3 regions of the Mesorhizobium sp. P3_A8 genome follow, and region 3 is predicted to be linked to each of the others. Evidence: predicted binding sites of a transcription regulator. Region 3 holds the regulator's gene; each other region holds the start of a gene.
The links. The regulator LexA, encoded in region 3, represses DNA repair genes until DNA is damaged. The targets are predictions, from matches to a motif close to TGTTCNNNNTGTGTTCNG.
Positions count from the first base shown of each region.

Region 1: a site for LexA is predicted at 5,124-5,141, ahead of AC1DX4_RS07525 (PA0069 family radical SAM protein). Genes of this name have one in related genera too.
Region 2: a site for LexA is predicted at 6,584-6,601, ahead of recA (recombinase RecA). Genes of this name have one in related genera too.

Region 1 covers NZ_JBFUGI010000002.1:691,236-699,189, reverse strand. Annotated here, with positions in the region: gene AC1DX4_RS07555 (AtpZ/AtpI family protein) at 230-637, shown strand; gene AC1DX4_RS07550 (F0F1 ATP synthase subunit A) at 722-1,480, shown strand; gene AC1DX4_RS07545 (F0F1 ATP synthase subunit C) at 1,565-1,789, shown strand; gene AC1DX4_RS07540 (F0F1 ATP synthase subunit B) at 1,852-2,451, shown strand; gene AC1DX4_RS07535 (F0F1 ATP synthase subunit B) at 2,462-2,953, shown strand; gene AC1DX4_RS07530 (ribonuclease HII) at 3,048-3,743, opposite strand; gene AC1DX4_RS07525 (PA0069 family radical SAM protein) at 3,895-5,049, opposite strand; gene AC1DX4_RS07520 (glycosyltransferase) at 5,200-5,727, shown strand; gene AC1DX4_RS07515 (hypothetical protein) at 5,874-6,848, shown strand; gene moaB (molybdenum cofactor biosynthesis protein B) at 6,852-7,397, opposite strand; gene AC1DX4_RS07505 (4-(cytidine 5'-diphospho)-2-C-methyl-D-erythritol kinase) at 7,384-7,954, opposite strand, start outside.
Region 2 covers NZ_JBFUGI010000006.1:190,847-198,800, reverse strand. Annotated here, with positions in the region: gene AC1DX4_RS16250 (hypothetical protein) at 1-48, shown strand, start outside; gene AC1DX4_RS16245 (glutathione S-transferase family protein) at 45-671, shown strand; gene AC1DX4_RS16240 (DUF2269 family protein) at 708-1,187, opposite strand; gene AC1DX4_RS16235 (SDR family oxidoreductase) at 1,184-2,479, opposite strand; gene alaS (alanine--tRNA ligase) at 2,490-5,156, opposite strand; gene recA (recombinase RecA) at 5,426-6,526, opposite strand; gene AC1DX4_RS16220 (carbohydrate kinase family protein) at 6,806-7,750, shown strand; gene AC1DX4_RS16215 (pseudouridine-5'-phosphate glycosidase) at 7,825-7,954, shown strand, end outside.
Region 3 covers NZ_JBFUGI010000004.1:222,507-230,460, reverse strand. Annotated here, with positions in the region: gene AC1DX4_RS11805 (AMP-binding protein) at 1-833, shown strand, start outside; gene kynA (tryptophan 2,3-dioxygenase) at 830-1,666, shown strand; gene kynU (kynureninase) at 1,671-2,918, opposite strand; gene AC1DX4_RS11790 (GntR family transcriptional regulator) at 3,086-3,820, shown strand; gene lexA (transcriptional repressor LexA) at 4,202-4,939, shown strand; gene AC1DX4_RS11780 (ComEC/Rec2 family competence protein) at 4,933-7,383, opposite strand; gene gltX (glutamate--tRNA ligase) at 7,486-7,954, shown strand, end outside.

The DNA.
Region 1 (7,954 bases), on a different contig from region 3:
TCGGCCATAGGCTCGATCAGCGAGCCATTGCCAGGGGGATTCGCGCAACGTATCCCCATCATCGCGACGGGCACGATGTCGCACCTCTCTAATTGATTGATTTTATTGCCTAAAATACATGGCAATGAACTTCCGCCCGTGGCTTGACGGGCGCAACCCCTCTAACTATGTTGCCGGCGACTTTAGAAGCGGACGGACGGTGACGGTCTGACCGGGCAGGGGGGTTGCGATGGCCGACAAGAATGGGCCAGACGGAACCGGAGAAACCGGCCGCGGCAATCAGCATGAAACCGGCATCCGCGACGACGATCTTGAGCGACGTCGGCGTGAACTTGAAGCATCGCTTGCGACAAGGCTGCCGAACCGGCTCGAGGGGAAAGACGACGCGAAAGCGGGCAGTGCGGCCGGATATGGCCAGGCGGTCAAACTCTCCAGTGAATTTATCGCTGGCGTGGTGGTGGGCGCCGGCATCGGCTGGATCATCGACCGTATGGCGGGGACATCGCCGTGGGGTCTGATTGTTTTCCTGCTGCTTGGTTTCGGCGCCGGCGTGCTCAATGTCATGCGTTCCGCGGGCGTTGTGGCAGAATTCGGACAGGGCGATAAATCGCGCTCTGGCCGGGACGACAGGAAATGACCGCCCTTCAGGCGGCATTTGGAAATAGCCGCCCTTATGCGGCAATGATAATTTGGCCGTACGCGGCATTGACGGGGTTAAAACGTGGCAGCTGACAAGGTCGATCCGATCCACCAGTTCCATATCATCAAGCTGGTTCCGATTAACATCGGCGGCTACGACCTGTCCTTCACAAATTCGGCACTGTTCATGGTCGCGACCGTGGTTGTCGCCGCGGGGTTCCTGTTTCTGACGACGTCGAGGCGCAGCCTGGTTCCCGGCCGGTTGCAGTCGATCTCCGAGATGGCCTACGAATTCGTCGGCAACATGTTGCGCGATGCCGCCGGCACGCAGGGCATGAAGTTCTTCCCCTTCGTGTTCTCGCTGTTCATGTTCGTGCTGGTCGCCAATCTGCTCGGCCTGTTCCCCTATTTCTTCACCATCACCAGCCACATCATCGTCACCTTCGGCCTCGCCGCTTTGGTGATCGGAACCGTGGTGGTCTATGGCTTCATGAAGCACGGTCTCGGTTTCCTGAAGCTGTTCGTGCCGCATGGCGTGCCGGTGTTCCTGCTGCCGCTGGTGGTGCTGATCGAAGTCATCTCCTTCGTGTCGCGCCCGGTCAGCCTCTCGGTTCGTCTGTTCGCCAACATGCTTGCCGGCCACATCACGCTGAAGGTGTTTTCGGGCTTCGTCGTCAGCCTCTCCGCGCTCGGCGCGGTCGGCATCGCGGGCTCGATCCTGCCGCTGGCCATGGCGGTGGCGCTGACGGCGCTCGAATTACTGGTCGCCTTCCTGCAGGCCTACGTCTTCGCGGTGCTGACCTGCATGTATCTCAACGACGCCCTGCATCCTGGGCACTGACCAAGAGTTTCCGGCCCAAAAGTTTCCAACATTGGCGCCGGATGGAATACCAACGGAATTTTCAGATCCAAAGGAGTTGAACAAATGGACGCAGAAGCAGCAAAGTACATCGGCGCCGGCATCGCTTGCCTGGGCATGGGTGGCGCGGGCATTGGCCTGGGCAACATCTTCGGCAGCTACCTCTCGGGCGCGCTGCGCAACCCGTCGGCTGCTGACGGCCAGTTCGGCCGCCTGATCTTCGGCTTCGCTGTGACCGAAGCTCTGGGCATCTTCTCGCTTCTCATCGCGCTGCTGGCTCTGTTCGGCTGAGCTTTGGGAAGATTGGACAGGCCGGCCGCGCAAGCGGCGGGCCTGATATCTGGGGATAGTCCATGTTCGTGACATCTGCCTTTGCGCAAGAGTCCGCGCCTGCTGCCGATACCAGCCACGCCGCGACCGGAGGCGACACGCACTCCACCACCGGCGTGCCTGCCGAAGCGCATGGTGCATTTCCGCCGTTCGATCCTGCGACCTTCCCGTCGCAGCTTCTGTGGCTGGCGATCACTTTTGGGCTGTTCTACCTCTTCCTGAAGCGGGTCGTGGTGCCGCGCGTGGGCGGCATCATCGATGTCCGCAACGATCGCATCAGCCAGGATCTCGATCAGGCGAGCAAGTTGAAGGGCGAGGCCGACGCCGCTGTTGCTGCCTACGAGCAGGAACTGGCGGAAGCCAAGAAGAACGCCAATTCGATCGGCCAGCAGGCCGCCGATGCGGCCAAGGCGGAAGCCGAGACCGCGCGCAAGAAGATCGAGGCGGCGCTCGACGAGAAGCTGGGCGAGGCCGAGGCACGCATTTCTTCCATCAAGGCCAATGCCATGAAGGAAGTCGGCAGCATTGCCGAGGACACCGCTTCGGCGATCGTCGAGGCCCTGGTCGGCGGCAAGGCCAGCAAGGCCGAGATCGCGGCCGCGGTCAAATCCGTGGCCCGGTGAGGAGCGCATCATGGACGCTACATCTCTCGCAACGCTCTGGGCCACGATTGCCCTGATCATCTTCCTGGGCGTCGCCATCTACATCAAGGTGCCCGGCCTGATCGCCAAGGCTCTCGACGCCCGCGCCGCCAGGATCAGCAGTGAGCTCGATGAAGCCCGCAAGCTTCGCGACGAGGCCCAGCAGTTGCTCGGCCAGTACAAGAAGAACCGCAAGGAAGCCGAGCAGGAGGCCGCCGACATCGTTGCGGCCGCCAAGCGCGAAGCCGAAATGCTCGCCGCCGATGCTCACAAGAAGTCCGAGGACTATGTCGCCAGGCGCACCGCGCTTGCCGAACAGAAGATCGGCCAGGCTGAGCGTGACGCGGTCGCTGAAGTCCGTGCCAGCGCCGTCGACATCGCCGTCGAGGCCGCCCGCGCATTGCTCGCCGCCAAGGTCGACGTCAAGGCCGGAGCCGATTTGTTCAAGGCATCGCTCGCGGATGTGAAGGCCAAGCTCAACTGAGCTGACAACATTTGGAAATCAAAAAGCCGCCCGGGCAACCTGGCTGCTTTTTTGTTGGGCGTTGACGCCAATCTCCGAGAGATAAGGCTGGCGCTCAATCCAGCCCGGCCAAGCCCTCTTCCTCAACCACCTCAGCGCCATCAAGCCTGAATGGCGCAAACGACACGCGGTGCAGTCTTGCAACCGGGCCATGCGCCTCGATCGCCGTGCGGTGACGGGCGGTGGCGTAGCCCATATGGACTTCGAAGCCGTAGCGGTCGTGGTGGTTGCCGCAGCCGCACATCATGCGGTCGCGCATCACCTTGGCGACGATCGAGGCGGCGGCGATCGATTGCGAGCGCTGGTCGCCCTTGATCAGCGCGCGGCCGTCGCATGGCAGCCCCGGCGGCACATCGCGTCCGTCGGCAAGCGCGAGCTTCGGCCGCACCGACAGCCCGACCAAAGCGCGGCGCATCGCCTCGAGGCTCGCCTTGAGGATGTTGCTGCCGTCAATGCCTTCAGCGCTGATCGAGGCCATCGAAACCGCCTGCGCGGAGCCAAGAATGCGCAGGAACAGCGCCTCGCGCTGCAAATGGCTGAGCCGTTTGGAATCGTCGAGACCTTCGGGGATGTTGGCGGGGTCGAGCACAACAGCTGCGGCGACGACCGGTCCGGCGAGCGGGCCGCGACCGGCCTCATCCATGCCGGCGACTGGCCATAGGCCTTCGGCCATCGCCTTCGTCTCGAAGGAGAAATCGGGTTTCTCGACGATTTCGAAGAGAAGCGGAGAATCGGAACGCGCGCGAGCCATGTTGCGGCGAGGTTCGCATCGGCTCCGATTCTCCGCAAGTCCCTCCGGGTCGGGTGGGGCGCCGGACCGGGAGGGCACCGTCTGCAGGCCGGGGCAGGCCGGACGGGATTTCTTGCCGTGGCAGGTCAAACCGCCACGGCGAATTGTATTTTCAGAGCAGCATCAGCTGTTCCTGGTCCTTTCCAGCCGCGATGAACTGGTCGGTGCGCAGCGTGCGCCGTTCGGCATTGAGGCCGAGCCGCTTGGCCGTGATCTCGAAGCGCCGGCCGATCTGCCAGGCGTAAGGTCCGGCGCCCTTCATGCGCTTGCCCCATTCCGAATCGTAATCCTTGCCGTCGCGCATCGAGCGGATCAGCGACATCACGTGGCGGTAGCGGTCGGGATAGTGGCGCAGCAGCCAGTCCTTGAAGATCGGGCTGACCTCCAGTGGCAGGCGCAGCACGACATAACCCGCCTCGCGTGCGCCGGCTGCGTACGCCGAATCGAGGATCCGTTCCATTTCCTGGTCGGTCAGGCCTGGGATGATCGGCGCCACCATGACCGAAGTCGGAATGCCGGCATCCGAGAGCTGCCGGATCGCCTCCAGCCGCTTTGTCGGTGTCGACGCACGGGGCTCCATGGTGCGCGCCAGCATGCGGTCCAGTGTCGTCACCGACAGCGCCACCTTGGCCAGCCCACGTTCGGCCATGCGCGACAATATGTCGATATCGCGCGTCACCAAAGCGGACTTGGTGACGATGCCGACCGGATGGCCACGGGCTTCCAGCACTTCGAGGATCTCACGCATGATCCGGTACTGTTTCTCGATCGGCTGGTAGGGGTCGGTGTTGGTGCCGATGGCGATGGTGCGCGGCTGGTAGCCGTCCTTCGACAGCTCCTTGTCGAGCAACCGCGCCGCATCCGGCTTGGCGAACAGCTTGGATTCGAAATCCAGGCCCGGCGACAGGCCCATGAAGGCGTGCGTTGGCCGCGCGAAGCAATAGACACAGCCATGTTCGCAACCGCGATAGGGATTGATCGACCGGTCGAAGGAAATGTCGGGCGATTCGTTGCGGGTGATGATGGTGCGCGGCTTTTCCACCTGCACCTCGGTCTTGAACGGCGGCAGTTCCTCCAGCGAACTCCAGCCATCGTCGAAGACGTGCCGGCTGACGGGTTCGAAGCGGCCGGACGGATTGATGCCCGCCGACCGGCCGCGATTGCGGTCCGGACGGATGCGCATGCCACTCTGCTCGATCATCGCATTGGCCATTTCGGCGCGTCCTGCTCCGAAAGCTGCAATGTCGGCACGCACGATCGGTTCCATCTTGGCCCGCTCCCAGGGACTGTCCATGTTGTTTCGAATCGCTCTGTTCATGAAATTATTCCTATTTTGTCGATGAGAACAAAGCAAGAACTTTTTATGCTGCGCCGCAAAAACTGGCGCTGTGCTCGGCTTTCCGCTATTCGGCTAAACATGCTCAGTGTTCTCATCGAAACACGCAATGACGAAGAGGCTCTCGCCCGTACGCTCGCCTCGCTGATTGGCGGCGCGGTCGAGGGCGTGGTGCGCGACGTGATCGTCTGTGACACCGGCTCCACCGACCAGACGCATCATGTCGCCGAGCATGCCGGCTGCCACTATGTGGCAAGCGGCGGCATCGCCGCCGGCATCCGGCTGGCCAAGGGTGACTGGCTGTTGCTGCTGGAGCCGGGGGCGCGTCTGGTGGAGGGCTGGATCGAAGCGGTCGTCGTCCACACCGGCAGGCAAACCATGGCGGCGCGATTCTCGAGGGTGCGCGGCAGCCGCACGCCGTTCCTGGCTCGGGTCTTTTCAGGAAATCGTGCGCTCGCCGACGGGCTGGTGATCAGCAAGCGGCAGGCCGCGTCCTTGTCCAAGAGCGCCGGCAGCGCCGAAGCGCTGGCGCGCGGCCTGGCGACAAAGAGGCTCGACGCTGAGATCTGGGTGGCGCCGCCGAAGCAGCAGCACCGCGCCCCGAAGTGAGTTTTTGCGGGTGCTCTGTTCATTGTGCATTGCACAAAATCTGACGTGGGGTTAGCCTTCCCTGGAAGCGGGTGAATTGGGTTTGGGTCATGCGAGTGGTGAACACCGATGCGGCATCGGGTGTCACGCTCATGGACGAGGACCCGATGAACCTTTCAACCCCTGACAAATCCGGTGCTGCCAGTCTCGAGGCCATTGCGCGCAATGGCAGCCTGCTGCGGCGCATTGCCGTGCGCATTCCGACCTATCTCACGGACCTTCGCGAAAACCCTGCCTGGCTGCCGATGTTCATGCTGGCGCGCACCATGCCTGGGCGCCGCATGCACTGGCTGGGTGCAAAACGCGCCCGTCCTGCCGAAACTATTGGGGATACGATGTTTTCCGGTGTCGAGCGGGCGGCGGTGGTCGACGCGCTGCGTTCCGACGGCCTGTTTTCAGGCCTGGTACTGCCACCGGAGATCCATGAGGAGATTGCTGATTTCGCGGGGCGTACGCCTTGCTTCGGCAATTTCGACCGCCGTCTGGAATTCATGCCGGGCGAACATGCGCAGGCCGAGAAACGTCTGGGCCGCTCGTTGCTCAGCGGGCACTATTTCGAGCGCATCCTCGACTGTCCGGCGGCATTCGCCATACAGCGCGATCCGCTGCTTCTCGACGTTGCCGCGCACTACCTTGGTGGCCAGGCGAAACTGATCACGACGCGCGTCTGGTGGAGCTTTCCGACCGGCGAGGCCTCGGACGCCGACAAGAACCTTGCCTCGCTCGGCAAATATCATTTCGACCTCGACGACTGGCGCATGCTGAAATTCTTCTTCTACCTCAAGCCCGTCGACGCCGACACAGGTCCGCATGTCTATGTCAGGGGCAGCCATAACAAGCGCGCCATAAAGCATCAGCTCACCCTGTTGGTTGGCCATCCCGCCCAGGAGGTGCTGGACGTCTATGGCGAGCAGAGCCCGGTGACCTTGACCGGAGAGGCTGGCCTCGGCTTCGTCGAGGACCCGTTCGGTTTCCACATGGGCACCGTGCCGGCGCGCACGCCGCGGCTGATGATGGAAGTCGGCTTCGGTGTTTCGCGCCCCTCGCGCCGGCGCTTTCATGGCGAACCGGTCATCCGGTGATGGCTATTTGCCCCGCCGCAGATGCTCGTCCAGGCGCGGCATGATCTCGACGAAGTTGCAGGGCATGTGCCGATAGTCGAGCTGCGCCTTGAGGATGCCGTCCCAGGCGTCCTTGCAGGCGCCGGGCGAGCCCGGCAGCACGAAGACGAAGGTGGCGTTGACGACGCCGCCGGTCGCCCGGCTCTGGATCGTCGACGTGCCGATCTTGTCGTAGGAGATGCGGTGGAACACTTCCGAAAAGCCGTCCATGCGCTTTTCGAAGATCGGCTCCAGCGCCTCCGGCGTCACGTCACGCCCGGTGAAGCCGGTGCCGCCTGTGGTGATGACGACATCGATATCCTTGTCCCGCGACCACGCCAGGACCGTGTCGCGGATCTTGTCGCGGTCATCGGTGACGATATCGCGGGCGGCCAGGATGTGGCCGGCCTCGGTGATGCGGTCGGCCAGCGTCTGGCCGGATTTGTCATCGGCAAGGCTGCGCGTGTCCGAAACTGTCAGCACCGCGATGCGCACGGGAATGAACGAACGGCTCTCGTCAATTCTGGCCATCAGCTCCCTCCGAGGCGATGCTGCGCGTCGCCGCGACGAACCAGTCGGGCTGGCGACTGCGAATCTCGGCTGCCGCGCGCTTGGCGACATTGCCGGTCTCGAACAGGCCGAAGCAGGTCGCGCCCGATCCGGACATGCGTGAAAATCCCGAGCCGGCCTTGTTGAGCCACGACAACGCCCGGCCTATGGCCGGCTGCATCGCAAGGGCTGCCGGTTCGAGATCATTGCGGGTGATCTCCAGCCAGTTGCGCAGGCTGTGAAAATCGATGCGGCGCGGCAGCGGCGGCAGGGGTTCGTTGTCGCGGCGGGAAAGTGCCGCAAAGACATCCGCCGTCGAGACCGGCGTGCCGGGGTTGACCAGCACCAGTCCCAGCGCCGAAAAGTCCGGCACCATCGACAACTCGTCACCAATGCCACGCGCCACCAGCGGCTTTGCCGCCATGCACATCGGCACGTCGGCGCCGAGCGAGAGGCCGATCCGCGCCAGCCCGGCATCGTCCATGTCCAGGCCCCAGGTCTGCGCCAGTCCGCGCAGCACGGCGGCAGCGTCGGTCGAC
Region 2 (7,954 bases), on a different contig from region 3:
GTCGGGAACTTGCGTATTTGGCTTCAGCTCGGCGAGGAAACAACTTGAACAGGCCAACTCTCTACGGCGCGGACTACAGCGTTTACGTGCGCATCGCACGGATGGCGCTGGAGGAGAAAGGCATCGAGTACGAGCTCGTGCCGCTCGATATCTTCGCCGCCGAGGGCGTCCCGGCCTGGTATCTGGAGCACCATCCTTTCGGTCGCATCCCGGCCTTCGAACATGATGGGTTTCGGCTGTTCGAAACAAATGCAATCGCGCGCTATGTCGACGAGGCCTTCGACGGGCCGGCACTGCAGCCCGCCGATGCGCGCGGCCGCGCGAGGATGGGCCAGATGACAGGCATGCTCGACGCTTATGCCTACAGGGCGATGGTTTGGGATGTCGCAGTGGAACGGCTGGAAAAGGCTGAGCCGGACGAGAGCCTGATCGCCAACGGACTGCGCCAGGCCGAAAAAGTGCTGCGGGTGCTAACCTCGCTCAAGGCTCCCGGCCCGTGGCTGCTCGGCGATCAACTGACGCTGGCCGACCTGCATGCGGCACCGATCATCGGCTATTTCTTGAAAGTCGCTGAGGGCCAGAAGCGCCTGGCCCAATTTGCCGAGATCCACGCCTGGTGGGGCCGCATCGCGGCCCGATCGAGCTTCGCCAAGACCGAAAAGGCAGATTGAGCAACCCGCCAGACGAGCCCGGCAGAAAGCGATGGGCTAAAACCCTATCTCGGGCCTGGTGACCATCAGCCACAGGATGGCAAGCACGGCGGCAAAAGCCGGAAAGCCGCACACAAACCAGATGCGGAACAGACGCTTTTCCTCAGGCGGCAGCGGCGCGTTTTCGATGGCAGCCTGTCGCGCCAGGTTGCGGATGCGAATCTGAATCCAGACCACCGGCAGCCAGAACAGGCCGGTCACGATATAGAGCAGCAAAGACAGCACAATCCAGCCTTCGGAGAGCGGCCAGCCCACTGCCTGCGCCAGCAGCACGCCGGTGATCGGCTGGACGATGACGGCGGTCGCCGTAAAAATGGTGTCGGCGATGACGACCGTGCCCGCGACATGGGCGACGAGGTCGGCGCGGCCGGTGCGCTGCGCCATGAGCATGAAGAAGGCGATGCCGGCGCCGGTGCCAAAGAGAACCGTGGCGCCGATGATATGCAGCCAGCGCAGTATGTCGACCCAGAGGCTCATCGCTCGTCCAAAATCGCCAGCGCCACCAGGACAAGGCAAAGCGCGGGTACGGCCTTGACCATTGCCCCCAGAGGATCGAGCCACAGATCGGGTGCAAGTATGGTTGCCGCGCTGAGATAGGCCAAGGTGATGGCAATCATCCCCATCAGCGCCAGGCGCGCGTAGGACCGCACCAGAACAGCGGCTCCGACAATGACGTCGGCAACACTTCCGGCAAGCACCATTCCGAGCGCAAGCGCAGGCGACAGGCCATGCGACACCAGAATGTCGGCAGTCGCATCCTGCCTGATAAAGCCGACGATGCCGGACACCAGCCAGAACAGCGAGAGCACGCCGAACACGGCCGGTTTCAGCAGCCAGAGGCGGGCGAACCATCGCTCCTGGACATGGGCGGGCATGGCGGCCAGCGTCGCCTCCAGAGGTTGAAGCGGGTGGCCGCTCACATCGTTCCAGGGTCCGGCATTGCCGGTCACGCCACGCGCCAGCGCGACCAGGGCTGCGCTGCGCAAAGGCGATCGCCAGCCAAGCAGGCCGAGGCCGTCCGCAATGACGGCGGCAAGCCGGCCGACAATGGCCGGCATCGGCACGATTCGGGCCGGCGGCAGGCCAAGCCATGCCCGAAAGGCTGAGAGAACATCAGCCAGCGAACGGGCCTCGGTTTCAACGAGATCGATCGCAAGCCGCGGCGGCAGGGATCCGGCAACCGCGCGCGAGACCGCCTCGGCAACGTCCGTTACCGCCACGGTCTGGATCGGCTGCCGCGCCATGACGGCGGGAACAAAAACGGGAAAGGCCGCAAGGGCGCGCAAAAGTGCGGTGCCGCCATAAGCGGCCGGCGCGATCACCAGACCCGGTCGCAGGATCGTCCACTCCAGCGAAGAGTTTGTGACGGCCTTGTCGCCTTGCGCCTTGGTGTTGAAGAAGGCGTCCGATGACGCGGCATCGACGCCGATCGCCGAGATCTGCGCAAAACGGCGCACGCCGGCCTGTTCGCAGGCCGCGACCAGCGCTACCACCGAGCCGCGATGAATGGCGTCGAGGCGGTCGCGCGGGCCATCCTGCAAGGCGCCCGCCGCATTGACGACCGCGTCCATGCCCGCAACCACCGGCAGCCAATCTTCAGCGACGAGCAGTTTCGACATGTCTGCCGCGATCCAGCGAACCGCAGGCCGGCATCGTTGCGCATCCCTGATATCGCGACCGAGACCGGCCACATGATGACCGTCGCTGAGCAAACGGCCAACGACGGCGTCCCCGATCAAACCATAGCCGCCGAGGACGAGAACATTCATGTCGTGGCTTTCAGGCGCCTTCGAGTGCCGCCTTCACAGCCGCAATCGCCTCGTTGGCCTTCGACGCATCCGGACCGCCGGCCTGCGCCATGTCGGGACGGCCGCCACCGCCCTGCCCGCCCAGTGCGGCGGAGGCCACGCGGACCAGGTCGACGGCGCTGAAGCGGCTTAGCAGATCGTCGGTGACGGCGACGACGACGCTCGCCTTGTTATCCTCGCCGGCGCCGACGAAGACGACGACGCCGGAACCGAGCGAGGTCTTGCCGGCATCGGCGAGCGGCTTCAGATCCTTCGGCGAGACGCCGGAGACCGCCTTGCCGAGGAAGCCGACGCCCGCGACGGTCTCGTTCTCCGAAGGCGCACCAGCCGCGGCACCGCCGCCCAGCGCCAGCTTTTTGCGCGCTTCCGTCAGTTCCTTCTCGAGCTTCTTGCGCTCTTCGAGCAAAGCCTCGACACGCGCCGGCACGTCGGCGGGCGAAATCTTCAGCACGGCTGCCGCCGCCTTCAGACGCCTGTCCTGCTCGTCGAGATGTTTGCGCGCCGCCTCGCCGGTCAGCGCCTCGATGCGGCGCACGCCGGCGGCGACCGCGCTGTCGGAGACAACGCGGACCAGACCGATATCGCCGGTCGCCCTGACATGGGTGCCGCCGCAGAGTTCGACGGAATAGGGCCGGTTGGCCTTGGCACCATGCAGCCCCGTGCCCATCGACACGACGCGCACTTCGTCGCCGTACTTCTCGCCGAACAGCGCCATGGCGCCCTCGGCGATGGCGTCGTCGACCGACATCAGGCGCGTGGTCACCGGGCTGTTCTGCACGACGATCTCGTTGGCCATGCGCTCGACCTCTTCGAGCTCCTCGGCCGAGATCGGCTTGTTGTGCGAGATGTCGAAGCGCAGCCGCTCCGGTGCGACCAGCGAGCCCTTCTGCGCGACATGGGTGCCCAGCACCTCGCGCAGCGCCTCGTGGATCAGATGCGTGGCGGAATGGTTGGCGCGCAGCCTCGTGCGGCGCGCATGGTTGACCTTGAGCTCAACCGCAGCGCCCGTCTTGACGGTGCCGCTTGCCACCTTGCCGAGATGCACGAACAGCCCGTCGGCCTTCTTCTGCGTGTCAGAAATCTCGATCGAGAAGCCTTCGCCCGAGATGATGCCGGTGTCGCCCATCTGGCCGCCGGACTCGCCATAGAATGGCGTCTGGTTGACGACCACCGCGACGGCGTCGCCCTTGCCGGCGCTGTCGACAGTCTTGCCGTCCTTGACCAGCGCCTGGATGAGGCCTTCCGCAGCTTCAGTCTCGTAGCCGAGGAATTCGGTGGCGCCGGCCTTTTCACGCACGGAGAACCAGACCGTCTCGGTGGCGGCCTCGCCGGACCCCGCCCAGTGCTTGCGCGCCTCGGCCTTCTGCTGCTCCATCGCGTTGGTGAAGCCGGCAAGATCGACCGAGATGCTGCGCTGGCGCAGCGCGTCCTGCGTCAGGTCGAGCGGGAAGCCATAGGTGTCGTAGAGCTTGAAGGCCGTCTCGCCATCCAGCATGTCGCCGGCGTGCAGCGTTTCGGTCGCCTCGGAGAGCAGACCGAGGCCGCGCACCAGCGTCTTGCGGAAGCGCGTCTCCTCGAGCTTCAGCGTCTCTGTGATCAACTGCTCGCCGCGCAACAATTCGGGATAGGCCTGGCCCATCTCGCGCACCAGCGCCGGCACCAGCTTCCACATCAGCGGCTCGTTCGCACCGAGCAGCTGCGCGTGGCGCATCGCGCGGCGCATGATGCGGCGCAGCACATAGCCGCGCCCTTCGTTCGAAGGCAGCACGCCGTCGGCGACCAGGAAGGAGGACGAGCGCAGGTGATCGGCAATGACGCGGTAAGACGCCACCGTTTCAGCGTCGGGAGCGCGGCCGAGCGCGGAGGACGCCGCATCGATCAAATGCCGAAACAGGTCGGTCTCGAAGACGCTTTCCACGCCTTGCAGGATGGAGGCCATGCGCTCCAGGCCCATGCCGGTGTCGATCGACGGACGCGGCAGGTCAACGCGCTCCTCCTTCGTCACCTGTTCATACTGCATGAACACCAGGTTCCAGAATTCGAGGAAGCGATCGCCGTCCTCCTCGGGGCTGCCGGGAGGGCCGCCCCAAATGTGCTCGCCACGGTCGATGAAGATTTCCGAGCACGGGCCGCAAGGACCGGTGTCGCCCATCGCCCAGAAATTGTCCGAGGTCGGGATGCGGATGATGCGATCGTCCGAGAAGCCGGCGATCTTCTTCCAGAAGCCGGCCGCCTCGTCGTCCGTATGGTAGACGGTGACCAGCAACTTGTCCTTGTTCAGCCCGAACTCCTTGGTGATCAGGTTCCAGGCAAGCTCGATGGCACGCTCCTTGAAATAGTCGCCAAAGGAGAAATTGCCGAGCATTTCGAAGAAGGTCAGATGGCGCGCGGTGTAACCGACATTGTCGAGGTCGTTGTGCTTGCCGCCGGCGCGCACGCTCTTCTGGGCAGTCGTGGCGCGCGAATAGGCCCGCTTCTCCAAACCAGTGAAGACGTTCTTGAACTGCACCATGCCGGCATTGGTGAACATCAATGTCGGATCGTTGCGCGGCACGAGCGGGCTCGAGGCCACGACCTCGTGGCCCTCCTTGCGGAAATAGTCGAGAAAGGTCGACCGGATCTCGTTCACGCCACTCATGACTGCTGCCTTTTCGCGAAAACCGCCGGCAAACCGGCGGAAATGGGCTCTGCTTTTAAGAAAATAGACTTGGCCTTTTAGCGGGCACGCCCCACCCTGTCCAGAAACACGGAATGGGCCAATCCAGGGAGCTTGCCAGGCAGTCCGCGCTACCCAAAAACGAAAACCGCCGGCGCGAAGGCCGGCGGTTTTGAACGCGGTACTAAAGAACTCGATTACTTAAGCATCAGATGATAGGCCGAATTTGTGGCCGAACTCTGACCGTTGCGCTACATCGCGCCGGCTTCGTCCTCAAAACCGTCGTCGCCGCTGCCCTCAGAGCCACCATTCTCGAGGAATTTTTCGGCGATCAGCCCGGCATTCTGTCTCAGCGCCAGTTCGATCTCGCGTGCGGTATCGGGATTGTCGCGCAGGAACAGTTTTGCATTTTCGCGGCCCTGGCCGAGACGCTGCGAATTGTAGGAGAACCAGGCGCCCGACTTCTCGACCACACCGGCCTTGACGCCGAGGTCGACCAGTTCGCCGGTCTTGGACACGCCCTCGCCATACATGATGTCGAACTCGACCACCTTGAAGGGCGGCGCCAGCTTGTTCTTGACCACCTTGACTCGGGTCTGGTTGCCGACGACCTCGTCGCGGTCCTTGACCGAGCCGATGCGGCGAATATCGAGACGCACTGACGCATAGAATTTCAGCGCATTGCCGCCGGTGGTGGTCTCGGGCGAGCCGAACATGACGCCGATCTTCATGCGGATCTGGTTGATGAAGATGACCATGGTGTTGGAGCGCGAGATCGAGGCGGTCAGCTTGCGCAGCGCCTGGCTCATCAGGCGGGCCTGCAGGCCAGGCAGCGAATCGCCCATCTCGCCCTCGATTTCGGCACGTGGCGTCAGCGCCGCCACCGAATCGACCACCAGAACGTCGATGGCGCCGGAACGCACCAGCGTGTCGCAGATTTCCAGCGCCTGCTCGCCGGTGTCGGGCTGCGAGATCAGCAGGTTTTCAAGGTCGACGCCAAGCTTGCGGGCATAGACCGGATCGAGCGCATGTTCAGCGTCGACGAAGGCGCAGATGCCGCCCTTCTTCTGGGCTTCGGCCACGGTGTGCAGCGCCAGCGTCGTCTTGCCCGAGCTTTCCGGCCCGTAGATCTCGATGATGCGGCCGCGCGGCAGGCCACCGACGCCAAGAGCGATGTCGAGGCCAAGCGAGCCGGTCGGCACCGTTTCGATCTCGACGACCTGCTCGTTCGCGCCGAGCCGCATGATCGAGCCCTTGCCGAAAGCCCGCTCGATTTGCGACAGCGCCGCATCCAGAGCCTTTGATTTGTCCACTGCCTTATCCTCTACAAGCCGCAAAGAATTCTGAGCCATGATACATCACCCCTTGGTCGTCAATGAAGGCCGGACAATCCGTAATCCCTGCCATTTTGTACCTTTTTTGTTCTCATTTGGCAAGAGGCAACAAGCATTTGAAAAACAAGCAATATCCCGATTTGTTCTTTTTTCGTCCCAGAAACGTAAGCAGCAACGCATTCGCATTAGGCCAGCAGGCCCCGTTGTCTCGGCCTGCCGAATCGCTGCCTCGCATGCGAAACTCCAGTCGCAGCCTAGCGCTTGCGCGGCAAGAATAACAAAGGGCATATCGCCGGCATGGTGAAATCGACAAAGATACTGGCCGTGGGCGGCGCCCATATCGACCGGCGTGGCCAGGTGTCCGGCCCCTACGTGCCGGCCGCATCCAATCCAGGCACGATGCGCGAGGATGTCGGCGGCGGCGTCTTCAACGCGCTGCGCAGCACGGTGCGGCGCGGCGCTTCCGCTTCACTGCTTTCGATGCGGGGCGGCGATGCGGCGGGCGATACGGTTTCACGCGCCATAGCGGAAGCAGGCATCGCGGATCTCTCGGCCGTGTTCCTCGACCGCACGACGCCGAGCTACACGGCACTGATCGACCGCGAGGGCGAACTGATCGTCGGCTTTGCCGACATGGCGCTGTACGATTTGGCATTCCCCAAGCAGATGAGGCGCTCCAAGGTCCGCGAGGCGATCGCCGACGCAGACGCCATCCTGTGCGACGCCAATCTGCCCTCGGCGGCACTGGAGCGGCTGGTTTCGCTTGCCGTCGGCAAACCTGTATTCGCCATTGCCATTTCGCCGGCCAAGGTGATCCGGCTGATACCGGTGCTCGGCGCGTTGGCTCAGCTGTTCATGAACCGGCGGGAAGCCATCGCGCTGGCCGGCGTCCATGCAGATGCCGCCGAGCGAGATCTCATCGACGGGTTGCGATGCAGCGGCCTTACCAGCGGCATCGTGACGGCAGGCAGCGCACCGGTGCTGGGTTTCGACGAAGCAGGCGCCTTCTCGATCCAGCCGCCACCGCCGAGAAGAGTTGCCGATGTCACTGGTGCCGGCGACGCACTGGCGGGCGCAACGATCGCGGCTTTGCTGCGCGGCCTGCCCCTGCGCCAAGCCTTGCGCGACGGCGTCGCGGCGGCAACGCTGGCTATCGAAAGTGCCGACGCCGTTCCCGATTTCACCGCCGCAAGCTTCACTGAAGCGCTGGCCCTTGTGCCGGAGGCCAGGGAAGTGGCATGAGACCGGCAAATTCATAGTGCCTGAGTGAGGCTGCGTATCCAGACCGATGCGCCGCACTCCGGTTGGAGATGCAGATGACCCCAGAGACCGCCCGCCCCTTCATCGACATCCACGCGCCGGTGGCGCAGGCGCTGGCCGCCGGGCGGCCGGTGGTGGCGCTGGAAAGCACCATCATCACCCATGGCATGCCCTATCCCGACAATG
Region 3 (7,954 bases):
CAGCGACACTGCTGGAACAGGCGACGCCACCCAACATGATCCATATCATCGAGACCTACAAAGCGACCGTCTCCTTCACCGCGCCGACCGCCTACCGCGCCATGCTGAAGGCCATGGATGAAGGCGCCGATTTGTCATCGCTGCGCGTTGCCGTCTCGGCCGGCGAGACATTGCTGGCTCCGGTCTTCGAAGAGTGGACGCGAAAGACCGGCAAGCCGATCCTCGACGGCATCGGCGCCACCGAAATGCTGCACATCTTCATCTCCAACCGTTTTGGCGACATGAAGCCTGCGTCGACCGGCAAACCAGTCGGCGGCTATGAGGCGCGCATCGTCGACGATGAGATGCGCGAGGTGCCGCGCGGCGAGACTGGACGGCTGGCGGTGCGCGGCCCGACCGGCTGCCGCTACATGGCCGACGACAGGCAGAAGGAGTATGTGCGCGACGGCTGGAACCTCACCGGCGACACGTTTACCCAGGACGAGGACGGCTTCTTCCACTTCGCCGCCCGCTCCGACGACATGATCGTCAGCGCCGGCTACAACATTGCCGGGCCGGAGGTCGAGGCAGCACTGCTGTCGCATCCCGATGTCGCCGAATGCGCTGTCATCGGCGCCGAGGACGGCGAACGCGGCCAGATCGTCGAGGCGCATGTCGTGCTGGTGCAGGGCGTGGCGCCAGACGCGCTGACCGTCAAACGCCTGCAGGACCACGTCAAGACAACGATCGCGCCCTACAAATATCCGCGCTCGGTAAAATTCATCACCGCCCTGCCCAAGACCCAGACCGGCAAGATCCAGCGCTTCCGGCTGCGCACGGAGAAAATCAATTGAGCGAGCCCTACGATCCAGCGTCCGAAGGCGCACAGATGTCGTTCAAGGAGCGCATGTCCTACAGCGACTATCTGCACCTGGAAAAAGTCCTGGAAGCACAAACGCCGCTGTCGTCGGCGCATGACGAGATGCTGTTCATCATCCAGCACCAGACATCGGAACTCTGGATGAAGCTCGCTCTGCACGAGATCGGCGCTGCGATCCGTTCCATTCGCGCCGATCGGCTCGAGCCGAGCTTCAAGATGCTGTCGCGCGTCGCCCGCATTTTCGAGCAGTTGAACAATGCCTGGGACGTGCTGCGCACGATGACGCCAAGCGAATACACCGAATTCCGCGACGCGCTTGGCCAATCCTCCGGCTTCCAGTCCTGGCAATACCGTGCCATCGAGTTCATGGCCGGCAACCGCAACCTCGCAATGCTCGGGCCGCACAAGCATCGGCCGGACCTGAGCGGCAAGCTGGAGGCGATCCTGGCGGAACCGTCGCTTTACGATGAAGCACTACTGCTTTTGGCACGCAACGGGTTCGACATCGGCGCCGATGCCAGGCGCACGGACTGGCGTGAGACGCGCACCGAGAACGAAGAAGTCCTGGTCGCCTGGCAGACCGTTTATCGCGACCCGCAGCGCTACTGGATGTTCTACGAGCTGGCCGAAAAACTGGTCGATTTCGAGGATTATTTCCGCCGCTGGCGCTTCAACCACGTCACCACGGTCGAGCGCATCATCGGCCTGAAGCGCGGCACCGGCGGCACATCAGGCGCGTCCTATCTGAAGAAGATGCTCGAGGTCGTGCTGTTTCCGGAACTGTGGACGGTCCGCACCCGGCTTTAATCTCTCAGGTCACCGCCGTCTTGACGGCGAAGCGGGCGTCCTGCCAGGCGCCGGTGCGCAGGATGTCTTCCAGCACCTCGACCGCCTGCCAGACGTCCCTGTAGCCGACATAAAGCGGCGTGAAGCCGAAGCGGATGGTCGAGGGTGCGCGGAAATCACCGATCACACCGCGCTCGATCAGGGCTCGCATCACCTGGTAGCCATGCGGGTGCAGGAACGACACCTGGCTGCCGCGCGCATTGCCGTCGCGCGGGCTTTCGAGTTCAAGGCCGTAGGCGCCGCATCTGGTTTCGACGAGCTGGATGAACAGGTCGGTCAAGGCGATGCTCTTCTTGCGCACCGCGGCCATATCGACCTCGTCCCAGATATCCAGCGCGCCCTTCAGCGCCCGCATCGACAGCACGGGCTGCGTGCCGCACAGAAACCGCCGAATGCCGCTGCCGGCCGCATAGCTTCGTTCAAAAGCGAAGGGCCGCGCATGGCCCCACCAACCGCTCAGCGGCTGATGGACATCATCGTGATGACGCTTTGCAGCATAGATGAAGGCGGGTGCGCCCGGACCTCCGTTTAGATATTTGTAGCTGCAGCCAATGGCGAAATCGGCATTCGCTGCATCGAGCTCGACCGGCAAGGCACCGGCGGTGTGGCAGAGATCCCAAACAATCAGCGCGCCGGCCTGGTGGGCCTTGCGCGTCAGCGCGGCCATGTCGCGCAGCTGCCCGGATTTGTAGTTGACGTGGTTGACGAGGATGACCGCGACGCGCTCGTCGATCAGCTCTTCAATGGTCGGTGCATCGACGCCCTCGAGCCGGAGCATCGTGCCCGGTCGCGTCGAGGCCACGCCCTCGGCCATATAGAGATCGGTTGGAAAACTGTCGCCCTCGGCGACGATGACCGAGCGGTCCGGCCGCATGTTGAGTGCGGCATGCAGCACCTTGTAGATGTTGATCGACGTCGTATCGCAGACCACCGTCTGGCCCGCCGCCGCTCCGATCAGGCGCCCCAGCTGGTCGCCAAGCGCGACCGGCATATCGAACCAGCCGGCGGTGTTCCAGGCGCGAATGAGGTCTTGCGCCCATTCCTGGGTCGCGGCCTTCTGCAGCTCGTTGAAGACGGCGGGCGCTGCGGCGCCCAGCGAATTGCCGTCGAGATAGATCACGCCTTCCGGCAAAATGAACCGGTCGCGCATGGCGCGCAGCGGATCCGCCGCATCCATGGCTTCGACTGCTGCGAGATCGAGCGTTGCATTCATGATCGATTGCCCTTCGCGCATAGGCGCGCCCAGATGAACACTTCAGGTGAAATCGGCTGGCCGATCATGGGCAGTCGGCCAGATCCTGTCAAACATTATATATAATTTACGCCAAAGAAGGCTTTCATATATAATCGTTGGCGTGGCAGTCTAAGGATGGGACATCGATGCTGGACGAAGGACTCTCGAAGACGGAAGCGGCCTACAGGCTGCTGCGTCGCGATATCCTCACGACCCGTCTGCGGCCCGGCGCGCCGCTCAAGCTCAGCGCGCTGCGTAACAGCTATGGCATTGGCTGGACACCATTGCGCGAAGCGCTGTCGCGACTGGAGGCCGAGCGCCTGGTGACGTCCATCAGCAATCGTGGCTTTGCCGTCGCTCCGGTTTCGCGCATCGAATTGGAAGACCTGTCGCGCGCCAGGTGTGTCGTCGAGCTGCCACTGCTCCAGGAATCGATCGAAAAAGGTGGCCACGATTGGGAAAACACCGTCGTCGCTGCGCATTACCGGCTGTCGCGCTGCAAGACCGCGGTCGACGATCCATCCGACGCGGTGGTCGACGAATGGGATGAAAAGCACGAGGCTTTCCACGCGGCCCTGCTCAGCGCGGCAGCATCGCCCTGGCTGCTGACCTTCCATTCCACGATCGTGGATCAGTTGCGTCGCCATCACCGTTTTCTCGGCCTGGCGCCAACGCTGCGGGCGGCCGCCGGCCTGCAGCATGGTTATGAGGAAGCCGTGGAAGCGTTGCGCCAGGCGGTCGCAATCGAACACCACACCGCGCTCATGGAGGCGGCACTGGATCGCAACATCGGGCGCGCGAAAAACCTGATGATCGCTCACATCGGCTATACGCTGCATGTCTATGTCCATGCCGGCGACGGCAGCATAAACAAACGGTAGCGCAACGAGGATCGTGGACCAAAGCCAGTGTGGCAATTTCTCGGTAAAGTTGGCATTTTGGCTTCGTTTCGTTCACGGCAGGCCAATGATCGGTGAAAGGGAGAAACACGCTCATCGAGCCTTATCGGCAACTGATGCCAGACCGCCGACTAGGATAGGCCACAGGCCATTAACCATAACAATTTCAAAGCCAGAGAGCGCCCCGCTGCGGCAGGCAGGCTTCGAACACGGCCCGCTGCCGGGCGCCAAATAATTTCAGCCGTCTTAACAAATTCACTAAACTTTAAACGGTTGCAGAACACAACTGGAACAGATAGTGTTTGTTCTGGGTTTGTTTTTCGATTCTGGTTCAGACCTTTTGTTCAAGCCTTGGGGGCTGCCATGCTGACGCGTAAGCAACATGAACTCTTGATGTTCATTCATGAACGGCTGAAGGAAAGCGGCATTCCGCCCTCCTTCGACGAGATGAAGGAAGCACTTGATCTCGCCTCCAAGTCAGGGATCCATCGCCTGATCACGGCGCTGGAGGAACGCGGTTTCATCCGCCGGCTGCCCAATCGGGCGCGCGCGCTGGAAGTTCTGCGGCTGCCGGATTCAATCGCGCCCGGCCTCAACGCGGCAAAGAAATTCTCGCCGAGCGTCATCCAGGGCAGTCTTGGTCAAGGTGGCCTTGGCCGCCAGATCAAGTCGGCGCCGTCGCGCTTGCCCTCGGCTGGCAATGATGACGATGCGGTTTCCGCCGTGTCGATCCCGGTGATGGGGCGCATCGCCGCCGGTGTGCCGATCGATGCCATCCAGCATCAGACGCATTCGATCTCTGTGCCGCCGGACATGATCATGGGTGGCGAGCACTATGCGCTGGAGGTCAAGGGCGACTCGATGATCGAGGCCGGCATCTTCGATGGCGACACCGTCATCATCCGCAACGCCGATACCGCCCAGCCTGGCGAGATCATCGTGGCGCTCGTGGATGAAGAGGAAGCGACGCTGAAGCGCTTTCGCCGCAAGGGCGCCTCGATCGCCCTTGAAGCCGCCAACCCGGCCTACGAGACGCGTATCTTCGGCCCCGACAGGGTCAAGGTACAAGGCAAGCTCGTCGGGCTGATCCGGCGCTACTGAGCAGGAGCGGCCGGCTTTTCGGGCTTGCGCCAGGGCGCCAGCCCCCTCGCCTCGCGTGAATATTTTCGCTGTGCGTGCCAGGGCCGATATGGTGTGTCCACCGAGAAGTTGACGGTTGGCGGACCGGTCGCCGATTGACGGTCGAAGAAGACGGCAGCACTGCCCTTGCGGGCGAGTTGCCGTTTGGTGACGACGAGAACCAGGGGATTGTGGCAGGCGTCGTAGCCGGTCGCGTCATTGACGACGATCAAATCGGCGAAACCGCAGGCTTTCCATGTGTCCTTGCGGTCTTCGACATGCGCGATGATCGCGCCGGACGGGTGCCTGGCGAGACAGACGCCGTCCGTGCAATAGAACGGCGCTCCCAGCGGCAGATCGACGGCATCGGCAATGTCGAATTGCCCATCCGCCTTGCTGAACATCTCCGGCACGACGATGGTTTCGGACGTCAGCGCGCGTTTCCAATTGTCGACGGTGAATTCGTTCGGACGAGCCCGGCTGACCGCGAGTTCTCCACCGCCGATCGGCAGCGCGACCAGCCGCGCATCTTCCGAGATCAGCACATCCGGCGTGCGTGTATCGGACACCGTCAACAGGCCGGCAAGCGCGAATGGCAGCGCTGCAAGCCGCAGCCAGGTCGTCGCCATCGTCGCGATGACCAGGGCGACGGTCACCAGCAGGACGGATTGCTGCGAGATCAGCCCGACCGCATCGACCGGTGAGCGTTCCGATATCCACGCCGATATCGCGATCATCGCCGTGAGACCCTTGCCCATCAGGTAAAGCGATGGCGCATCCAATCCGAACGGCATCAGCAACGCGCTGGCAACGGCCAGGAACATCACGACCGACACGATCGGCATGACGGCCAGATTGGCGAACAGGCTGAGCGGCGACACACGCTGGAAATGCCAGATGGCAAACAGCGCCGTGGCGCAGCCGGCGATGATGGAGGTCATGGCCAATCCGCCCGTCGCCAGCAGGAATTTTCGCGTGAGAAAGCTCGGCAGGGACCGCTTTGGCGGTGGCGGTCTTGCCTTTCCCGCATGGTGATCCGCCCAACCGGCATAGGCGCCAACCAGCGCAGCCGTGGCGGCGAACGACATCTGGAAGCTCGGGCCCACCACTTCGTGCGGCGACACCACGATGACGGCAATCGCCGAGATCGCCAGATTGCGCATGGTCAGCGCCGCGCGATCGAACAGGACGGCAATCAGCATCACCGCAAGCATGATGAAGCTGCGTTCGGCGGCAACGACGACGCCAGAAATGACGAGATAGGCGGCGATCGAGAACAGTGCGGCGGCAGCCGCATATTTCTTCACCGGCCGCCGCGCGGAAAAATCCGGAAACAGCGCGAAGGCGCCGCGCAGCAGCCCCATGATGGTGCCGGCGACCAGCGCCATGTGCAGTCCGGAAATCGAGATAATGTGATAGATGCCGGTGCGCCGCATCGCTTCGTTGATTTCATCGGGAATGCCCGCGCGGACACCGACGATCAGCGCTGCCGCGATCTCACCTTCAGCACCGCCGACAGTGGCCCTGATATGGTCGGCGATGGCTTCACGGGCATTTTCTATCCCTGAAAAAAGACGGGCCGAGAGCGGTATCTCGCCGTCATCGGCGGCGACAAGTTTTGGGTTGCCGAGAAAGAAGCCGCTGCCGCCGATGCCGGCGAAATAGCTGTCGAAGGAGAAATCATAGCTGTCCGGCCGCACCGGACCGGTCGGCGGCAACAGTTTGGCGTAGCCGGTAACCAGGGAGCCGGCAGTCATGTCCGCCGGGATATTGCGCGCCGAAAGCCGGACCCTTTCCGGCGCATAGCGCAGTTTCGGCCGGGCGGTCGACGTCACGTCGATGGTCAGCCGAATGCGGCCGGTCTCCATCTGCTCCAGTGTGACGACGCGGCCGGTCAGTTGCGTCGATATTTCCGAACCCAGTATCTGGGTGCCTACTCGCCATGTCTCGACCTTGGCGGCGAGCAGGCCAAGCGCACACAACAATGCCGCCATAAAGCCCAGATGGGTTTTGGGCCAGGAGCGCGAAACAAGCGCGCAGATCGCCATCAGCACGACGACCGCGACAGGCCTGGCAAAGTCAGGCTCCACTGCCAGCGAATAATAGCCGATCGCTCCCGCGGCCAGACAGACCGGCACCAGCAGGAAGGCGATGCCTCGGTCAAGCTCCAGCTCTGCTGCTGCCGCCACGCTGTGGCGCAGACGAGGCAGTGAAATCCGGCCCAGTTGCCGGCGCACACGCACAATCCTGCCCGAGGCAGGCGACGGAAATGGCGCTGGGATATCCGCCTGCAATGGCGGGCTGCCGGGCACCGGCACAAGAGGCGATGGCAGTGGGGTCGCCAGGGGCGTTGCAAACAGGGATCGTTCGCTGACGCCAACACTGGCGTCCTCGCCCCGTTCCGAGCCCCGGCCTCGTCCAGCCATCGGGTCTGCCCCTTGCACCCCTGACGCCCTATGCTACATGAACGCCGGGCGCGCGAAAGCCCGCGCAGCCGCACCCCGCTTCAGATGGTTTCCGAGAGTTCCATGTCCGACAAGGTCGTCACCCGTTTTGCCCCCTCGCCCACCGGCTATCTGCACATTGGTGGCGCGCGCACGGCGTTGTTCAACTGGCTCTATGCCAAGCACACCGGCGGCACGATGGTGCTGCGCATCGAGGATACCGACCGCGAACGCTTCAACGAGGCGGCTACCCAGGCCATTCTGGACGGGCTGACCTGGCTTGGGCTTTCCTGGGACGGTGAGGCGATATCGCAGTTCGAGCGCGCCCCGCGCCACCGCGAGGTCGCCGAGGAACTCGTGCACCTGGGCAAGGCCTATTACAGCTACGAGACACCTGCCGAGTTGGAGGCCATGCGCGAGGCGGCCCGGGCCAAGGGCCTGCCGCCGCGCTACAATGGCCAGTGGCGCGATCGCGATCCATCCGAGGCACCGCCCGGCGTCAAGGGCGCCATCCGCGTCAAGGCGCCGACCGAAGGCGAAACGGTCGTGCACG